Regions from separate parts of the Bacillus sp. SCT118 genome, predicted to be linked through region 2. Evidence: predicted binding sites of a transcription regulator. Region 2 holds the regulator's gene; the other holds the start of a gene.
The links. Region 2 encodes CtsR, which represses protease genes until heat stress. Its sites were predicted from a motif close to ATGGTCAATAAAGGTCAAACA; they were not measured.

Region 1: the regulator CtsR is predicted to act here: its motif matches at 2,510-2,530, upstream of clpP (ATP-dependent Clp endopeptidase proteolytic subunit ClpP).

What each region holds. Positions count from the first base shown of each region.
Region 1 is NZ_CP191225.1:692,988-697,414, reverse strand. Features, by position in the region: gene ACQVGT_RS03460 (hypothetical protein) at 19-333, opposite strand; gene ACQVGT_RS03455 (IS3 family transposase) at 1,297-1,431, opposite strand; tRNA gene ACQVGT_RS03450 (tRNA-Arg) at 2,236-2,311, opposite strand; gene clpP (ATP-dependent Clp endopeptidase proteolytic subunit ClpP) at 2,581-3,174, shown strand; gene pgmB (beta-phosphoglucomutase) at 3,237-3,911, opposite strand; gene malL (oligo-1,6-glucosidase) at 3,908-4,427, opposite strand, start outside.
Region 2 is NZ_CP191225.1:3,930,520-3,934,946, forward strand. Features, by position in the region: gene clpC (ATP-dependent protease ATP-binding subunit ClpC) at 1-291, opposite strand, end outside; gene mcsB (protein-arginine kinase McsB) at 288-1,379, opposite strand; gene mcsA (protein-arginine kinase activator protein McsA) at 1,379-1,936, opposite strand; gene ctsR (transcriptional regulator CtsR) at 1,950-2,414, opposite strand; rRNA gene rrf (5S ribosomal RNA) at 2,655-2,770, opposite strand; rRNA gene ACQVGT_RS20185 (23S ribosomal RNA) at 2,826-4,427, opposite strand, start outside.

The sequences.
Region 1 (4,427 bases), 790 kb from region 2:
ATCCCCCTTCCTTATAAATTATTTTTTGTCAAAAATAACATCCATATCTTGTACCTCTTCGTTTGAAGGCTTAGCTATACCTAACCCTCCATTGTCTAAAAACATATTCAAAGCTTTGCCTCCATAATGCTTTGCAGCTTCAGTCCCATAAACCCAGGCTTTTTGAGCTAGGTTCCCAATGCCTGCTGCATTAGCATCTTTGCCTTCCTGAGAGACATTTTCCAGTTCAACTTTTTTTGTTTCTAATGTTGCTGCCGAAGCCGACGAATACATTACAGACCCCAGAATTCCAGTTCCAATAGTAACAGCTATAACAAATCTTTTAAGCTTCACAAAACTCCTCCTTTTATTTGTATTCAAATCCAATATTAGGAATAAAAGTTTAATATGTCAAATTATTATAATTAATGTGAAAATATTATTTTATAGGTGAAAATGACCTCATTTATACGAATTCATTCTATTACGATTCGTTTAATATTAAACTAAAGTAAAGTTTTTTTGACTAGATTTTGTATTGTAAATAGAGTTCAAAAAAAAAAATGGGTATTAAGAACTTTTTTATTCAGATATTAATTCAATAGAGTTGTTATTCGTTAAAAATAGTGCTATCAATTCATTACCTTTAGGATTTTCCATTTAATCCACAGTATGTTATATTTTACATCGCAATACTCAGCTGAAACATTAAGTTATAAAGGAGCTTTTAAATGAGGAAATCAAGTAATATCTGGGCAGTTGCAGTGATTATTGGGACGATCATTACCTTATTTTCATTCGTCTTCCTACGTGATACTGATTTTTATGCTGTCCGGTGGGTAGGAGTCGTTATTATGGTTGTAGGATTTGTTTGTGGCCCAACCTACATAGCACCGAAAAATAAAAATAATCGTAAAAAAGATACCCGATAGGTTAGTTAGTCTTACCCCTGTCAAGTAGACAGCATAAAAAAACTAAGCAACCAGTGTGTTACGGTATTCTATCGGAGCACACTGGTTTAAATTTTTCTGGAATCGTTGATATAACTGAATAATCTTTAATGTTCTTGTGTAGCTCTATTTCAATTTGGCATGAAGAAAAGTATGGTGTGAGAAAAACAATTCGATGCATACATTATCCAGACCGTTACCCTTACGAGAATGACTGCCCTTCAAACAAACGGTTTCGAATCGCTTATGATATGTTTTTGTTGTGTATTGGGATCCTTGATCAGAGAGTGGAGCTGTCCACTACAATATAGGTAATACCGGTTACATATAGCTGGTTAGGTCGATTGGTTTAAAATTCTCGGTTCAGTCAGTTTGATTGAACAATCGATGCCTTTCTTCCAGAATAACGTCCCTTTTTTTCGAATGATCGATGGATGTTCATCTCTTTCATCAACCTGTCAACACGCTTATGGTTGACGGAAAAGCCTTCTTTCTTTAACAGCTACAGTAATTCGGATAGTCATAGAAGGGGCGCGAATGGTGATTCGCCATAATGTGTTCTTTAATCAACTGATCTCTCTGATACCTTGCCATTCGAACCCTTTGAGTCTTGCACCATTTTTAGTATCCTTATCTTGACACCTTGGCGATACCGCCAGCCATGTAATCGGATAACGTTTTTTTAGTTATTCAACCTGTACCTTTAGATAATCTCGTTCTTCCTCAACGCTTTTAAACGTTGTCTTAGGGCATCCTATAAAAAGGTTGTCTGACTTTTTATTCTTTCCCCGTTGCTCTTCAAAATACCACGGCGTTTTTTACCCAATTTTTTGAGCTGGTTTGAACTCTGAAGCCCTTATTCTTCAGATAACGCGTTACAGCGCTTTAGTTCCTTCTACATGCAAGTTGACGGCTTTCATGTTAATTTCTTTCATATAGTGGTAAAAATGTTGTCCTTTTCGCGCCATAAAAAATCCCCTACTAGTTGATAGCCACTGCCGAAAAGTGAGCTGTTAAACTTGTAAGGGATAGTATTTATTTTTTCATATTAAACTTATTTAAACCTTTTTTATAGATCTCTAACCTCTTTTTCGTATAAAAAATGATTTCGAAAATTATATAAGCACTCAAGGGCATTAGGATTGTACGCACTCTATAACATCTGCTGAAGATATTTGACACATCAGAAAGCTCTTACTCCTATAATATATACAGGAAACAGAATCCTTAGTTTTTCATTACTTCACACAAAAAAGACAAGAGCGGCAAATCGCCAAACCCTTGTCTTTCCTGTTGTTCTATTGGACGCGCTCGGAGGGATTCGAACCCCCGACAGACGTGGTACCGGAAACCACCGCTCTATCCAACTGAGCTACGAGCGCAGAATGACTGCGTTATGAGAACGTCAGCACAACTAATTATACGATAATTCCATTCAAATAACAACCCTCTATTTCGAGAGGCCGTTTTTTAAATAGACAAAGCATCTTAATTGGCAATCTGACATACGATGGTTTGAACCCCTGTATTTTTGGGGAAAATGGGAAAAAGAGACGACTTTGCATATCAAGCCAGCTTTTTGTTTGACCTTTATTGACCAAAAATGTATCATGTAACTACATACTTACCTAAAAGGTGAAGGAGGAGCATTATGAATTTAATACCTACAGTCATTGAACAAACGAACCGCGGGGAAAGAGCGTATGACATTTATTCTCGTCTATTAAAGGATCGTATCATCATGCTTGGATCTGCGATTGATGACAACGTTGCGAACTCCATCGTGTCACAGCTTTTATTCTTAGCAGCAGAAGACCCTGAAAAAGAAATTTCTCTTTACATCAACAGCCCGGGCGGCTCTATTACAGCCGGTATGGCGATCTATGATACCATGCAGTTTATTAAGCCGAAGGTTTCTACAATTTGTATCGGTATGGCTGCGTCAATGGGCGCGTTCCTGCTTGCAGCCGGCGAAAAAGGCAAACGCTATGCGCTTCCAAACAGTGAAGTCATGATTCACCAGCCACTTGGCGGTGCGCAAGGTCAGGCGACAGAAATTGAAATTGCCGCGAAACGCATTCTCTTGCTTCGCGACAAATTAAACAAAGTCCTTGCTGAACGTACTGGCCAGCCGCTTGAAGTGATCGAACGCGACACAGACCGTGATAACTTCAAGTCTGCTGAAGAAGCGCTTGAATACGGCCTGATTGACAAAATTTTGACTCACACAGAAGACAAAAAGTAATAACACAACCTGCAAGAGCTGCGTCTCTTGCAGGTTTTTTTCATTTCAAGGAATTGACTCCCTTAAACACTTTTTATTCTATACTGCTCCCATTCCTCATGTAACAGCTCAAGCGTCAAATCATTCGTCTGCCTCACAACCAAATCAGCACCAAGCATCGGCTGTCCTTGACCGACACCAACCGCAAACATCCCCGCAGATTTGATTGCAGAAATGCCTGCTTCTGCGTCTTCTATTGCCGCGCAATCAGCAGGGGAAACATCGAGCATCGCTGCAGCTGTTAAAAAGATGTCAGGATCAGGCTTCCCCTTCGCAAGAGCCGTCGGATCAACAATGGCATCAAAATCATCGATAATTGCCAATCGTCTTAAAATCTCGGGGGCATTGCGACTTGAAGATGCTAACCCGATTTTTATATTTTCGTTTTTCAATTGACATAGGAGCCTGCCAATCCCCGGTAAAAGATCTTCCGGCGTCAATTTGCTGATCAACGTTTGATAATCGTGATTTTTCTGATGCATAAGTTCTTGTTTCTCCGCATTTGTATACTTTGTTTCCGCACCGCCAGAAATCAATATGCTTTCAAGTGACTCTTCTCTGCTGATTCCTTTTAGCCTTTCATTCATGTCTCTGTCAAAGCGGATATTGATTTGTTCTGCGATGTGCTTCCAAGCGAGAAAATGATATTCAGCCGTATCTGTTATCACTCCGTCTAAATCAAAAATGACCGCTTTCATATACTAATGACCATCACAGCTTCATAAGGTTTGAGGCTAATACTCTTTAAGTCAGCCCGCTCCTGCGGATAGTTTGAAATCAGCACTTTCCAACGCTCATGAATCAGTTCTGGAGGCGCTTCGAACAGAGCCTTTTCTTCCGATAAATTCACAACGACAAGAAGCTTTTCCCCTCGATATTCTCGGAGGTAAGAAAAGACCTGCGGATCATTCTCCTGCAACAGCTGATAATCGCCATATATCATAATCTTATATTGCTTTCGTAATTGAATGAGCTTCTGATAGTAAAAGAAAATCGAATCTTGATCTTCCAAGGACTCTTTCACATTGATATCTTGATAGCGGGAATTTACCGGTATCCATGGGTCTCCGGCTGTGAATCCCGCATGTTTTCCGGCATCCCACTGCATAGGTGTTCTCGCATGATCCCTTCCTTTTATCATCACGGCTTTGACAAACTCTTTTTCTGACATCGTTTTGTTTTCGACGACTAGTTCACGATATGCATTCTTTATT
Region 2 (4,427 bases):
TTTTCTTGCTTCATCCATTGAAAGCTCAATGACTTTTTTAGCTCTAGGAGTATAATGAATCGTTTGAGACATTTCCTGCCCGCGCCCGATCAAACTTTCTACTTCTTTCTGAATTTTATCTGAACCGAGTCCAAGCGCTTGAAGAGCTTTAGCAGCAATGCCCTCTCCTTCTCTTACCAGTCCTAATAAAATATGCTCAGTGCCAATGTTATTATGACCTAACCGAAGTGCTTCTTCCTGTGCTAGCGCCAGTACTTTTTGAGCTCGTTCTGTAAATCTTCCAAACATCATATCGATTCATCCTCCTGTCTTTTCCCATTCATTTCTAAGTGAAGCCGTTCTCTGATGAGAGCCGCTCTTCGAATGTCCCTTTCGTTCGGACGCAAAGCGCCTCCCGAGTATTGCTGTAAAAACCCTGGCTGCGTCAAAATCATAAGTTCGTTAAGTATGTTGCTTGAAAGTCCTTTTATAATGCCTAGGTCTATGCCTAACCGAACATCTGAAAGGCACTTTGCAGTTTCTTTCGATTCTATCATCCGGCAATTAGACAAGACCCCATAAGACCGATATACCCGATCCTCAAGTTCGATTTTAGAAGTTTGATAAATCGCTTCTCGGGCAGATCGTTCTTGTTCAATCAACTGAGCAGCAACACTGTTAAGATCCTCTACAATATCCTGCTCTGACTTACCAAGCGTGATCTGATTTGAAATTTGAAAGATATTCCCTACTGCTTCGCTGCCTTCCCCATAAATTCCTCTAACAACTAAGCCTAATTGATTAATTGCCGGTATAATTCGATTTATTTGCCTAGTTAAAACCAGTGCCGGCAGATGCATCATGACCGAAGCCCTTAAACCTGTACCTACGTTTGTAGGACAGCTGGTTAAGTATCCTCTTTGCTCATTGAATGCATAATCAACTTTTTCTTCAATCCAGTCGTCGACCTGGTTTGCGGCTTTCATTGCTTCTAAAAGCTGAAATCCAGGGAAAAGACACTGAATTCTAATATGGTCCTCTTCATTTAGCATGACGCTTACTTCCTCATTTTCAGAAAGCAAACAGCCGCCAAAAGGAGACTCTGTCAGATTCGGGCTGATTAGATGTTTTTCAACAAGTACACGCTTCTCTAAAGGCTGTGCATCATTCATTCTAATCAAAACAAATTTGCCGATTCCGGGAATTTCTTGCTCTGAAAACTGATCTTCAAATTGCTGTATGATGGATGAGGCTTCTTCATTGGAATACCGCGTAGGGAACCGAATATGCTCAAAGTTCCTTGCTAAACGTATGCGGCTGCTGAGTACAATGTCACTTTCAGGTCCTTTCTGCTTCATCCAACTGCTTAGTGCGTCCTGAATAAAATGCTTTAGCGACATTACTCCTGTTCCTCCTCACTATCTGTACTTTTGAGTGATTGTTCTAATGAACGAATTTGATCTCTTACATGAGCTGCATTTTCAAATTCTTCTTGATGGATTAAGGATTCTAATTCCTTTTTTAGCATATCAATCTGCCGTCTGACATGAAGATTGCCGCCTATTCGTTTCGGTATCTTACCTGCATGCACAGTGTTTCCGCTGTGCACTTTACGTAGGATTGGTGTAATGTTGCTATGAAATGTTTTGTAACATTCAGAACATCCAAAACGGCCAATTTTTCTGAATTGCTGAAAAGTCATTCCGCATTTCGGACAAGCAGATATTTGCTCCGAGTGACTGAACATTTGAGTTCCTGCATTTTGAAATGAAGAATCCATGTTCAGTAAACCCGAAAGTAAATTATGAATAGAGAAACCCTGATTTGCACTTATACCATATGAATCACTATTTTCTTTGGCACATTGTTCACAAATATGAACTTCTATTTTTTCTCCGTTAACAACCTTTGTAAAGTGAAAAGTGGCTGGTCTCTCGTGGCACTCTTGACAAATCAATCTTTTCACCCGCTTATTTTAATTTTAAAGAAGTCAGCATTGCCTTCATCATTCTCGCTCTTAATTCATCACGTTCAGGCAAGTCAATGTGTAAAACTGAGCGGTCCATTACGCTGACCATCATTTTTGCTTCTCTTTCTGAAATTACCTTGTCTTCTAATAGCCTTAAAATAATGTCATCAGAGGCTGCTTGAGACAAATGGGTATTAATTTGAGAAATAATATTATTGATCAGGACAACTTCATTGTTCATTTTAATTTTAATGATTCTGATGTAACCGCCGCCCCCGCGTTTGCTCTCAACAATATATCCTCTTTCGCTTGTAAATCTGGTGTTGATGACATAATTTATTTGGGAAGGAACGCATTGAAATTTATCTGCAATTTCACTTCGTTTAATCTCTAAAATTTCCTTGCCATTTTGATCTAACACTCGTTTTAAATATTGTTCAATGATGTCAGAAATATTATGTCCCACTCAACCCCCTCCTTTACTGACTTTGACTATATTTGACTTTAATCTTACTATAAGCCGTTTCTCGAGAATTTTCAACTTTCTCGCTCTATCCTTTATTATTTCCATTTTCCCGGTCCACAAAACCTGATTGCTGATTTAAAATTCGGTATAAAGTTATTATATTATACAGTTAAGTGGAATTTTATGATACCAATAAACCAAAATACAAAAAACCCAGCTCAATGAGCTGGGTTTAAGCTTGCTTGGCGGCGTCCTACTCTCACAGGGGGAAACCCCCGACTACCATCGGCGCTGAAGAGCTTAACTTCCGTGTTCGGTATGGGAACGGGTGTGACCTCTTCGCTATCGCCACCAAACAAATTGAGAGTGTTCTCTCAAAACTAGATAACAGGTGTGACATCATTCAAAAATATGGTTAAGTCCTCGATCGATTAGTATCTGTCAGCTCCATGTGTCGCCACACTTCCACCTCAGACCTATCAACCTGATCATCTTTCAGGGATCTTACTTCCTTGCGGAATGGGAAATCTCATCTTGAGGGGGGCTTCATGCTTAGATGCTTTCAGCACTTATCCCGTCCGCACATAGCTACCCAGCGATGCCCTTGGCAGAACAACTGGTACACCAGCGGTGCGTCCATCCCGGTCCTCTCGTACTAAGGACAGCTCCTCTCAAATTTCCTGCGCCCGCGACGGATAGGGACCGAACTGTCTCACGACGTTCTGAACCCAGCTCGCGTACCGCTTTAATGGGCGAACAGCCCAACCCTTGGGACCGACTACAGCCCCAGGATGCGATGAGCCGACATCGAGGTGCCAAACCTCCCCGTCGATGTGGACTCTTGGGGGAGATAAGCCTGTTATCCCCGGGGTAGCTTTTATCCGTTGAGCGATGGCCCTTCCATGCGGAACCACCGGATCACTAAGCCCGACTTTCGTCCCTGCTCGACTTGTAGGTCTCGCAGTCAAGCTCCCTTGTGCCTTTACACTCTGCGAATGATTTCCAACCATTCTGAGGGAACCTTTGGGCGCCTCCGTTACCTTTTAGGAGGCGACCGCCCCAGTCAAACTGCCCACCTGACACTGTCTCCCCGCCCGATAAGGGCGGCGGGTTAGAAGGTCAATACAGCCAGGGTAGTATCCCACCGATGCCTCCACCGAAGCTGGCGCTCCGGTTTCCAAGGCTCCTACCTATCCTGTACAAGCTGTACCAACATTCAATATCAGGCTGCAGTAAAGCTCCACGGGGTCTTTCCGTCCTGTCGCGGGTAACCTGCATCTTCACAGGTACTATAATTTCACCGAGTCTCTCGTTGAGACAGTGCCCAGATCGTTGCGCCTTTCGTGCGGGTCGGAACTTACCCGACAAGGAATTTCGCTACCTTAGGACCGTTATAGTTACGGCCGCCGTTTACTGGGGCTTCAATTCGCACCTTCGCTTACGCTAAGCGCTCCTCTTAACCTTCCAGCACCGGGCAGGCGTCAGCCCCTATACTTCGCCTTACGGCTTCGCAGAGACCTGTGTTTTTGCTAAACAGTCGCCTGGGCCTATTCACTGCGGCTCTCTCGGGCTTGCACCCTAACAGAGCACCCCTTCTCCCGAAGTTACGGGGTCATTTTGCCGAGTTCCTTAACGAGAGTTCTCTCGATCACCTTAGGATTCTCTCCTCGCCTACCTGTGTCGGTTTGCGGTACGGGCACCTCTCACCTCGCTAGAGGCTTTTCTTGGCAGTGTGGAATCAGGAACTTCGCTACTATATTTCGCTCGCCATCACAGCTCAGCCTTATGGGAAACGGATTTGCCTATTTCCCAGCCTAACTGCTTGGACGCGGATATCCAATACCGCGCTTACCCTATCCTCCTGCGTCCCCCCATTGCTCAAATGGTGAGGAGGTGGTACAGGAATATCAACCTGTTGTCCATCGCCTACGCCTTTCGGCCTCGGCTTAGGTCCCGACTAACCCTGAGCGGACGAGCCTTCCTCAGGAAACCTTAGGCATTCGGTGGAGGGGA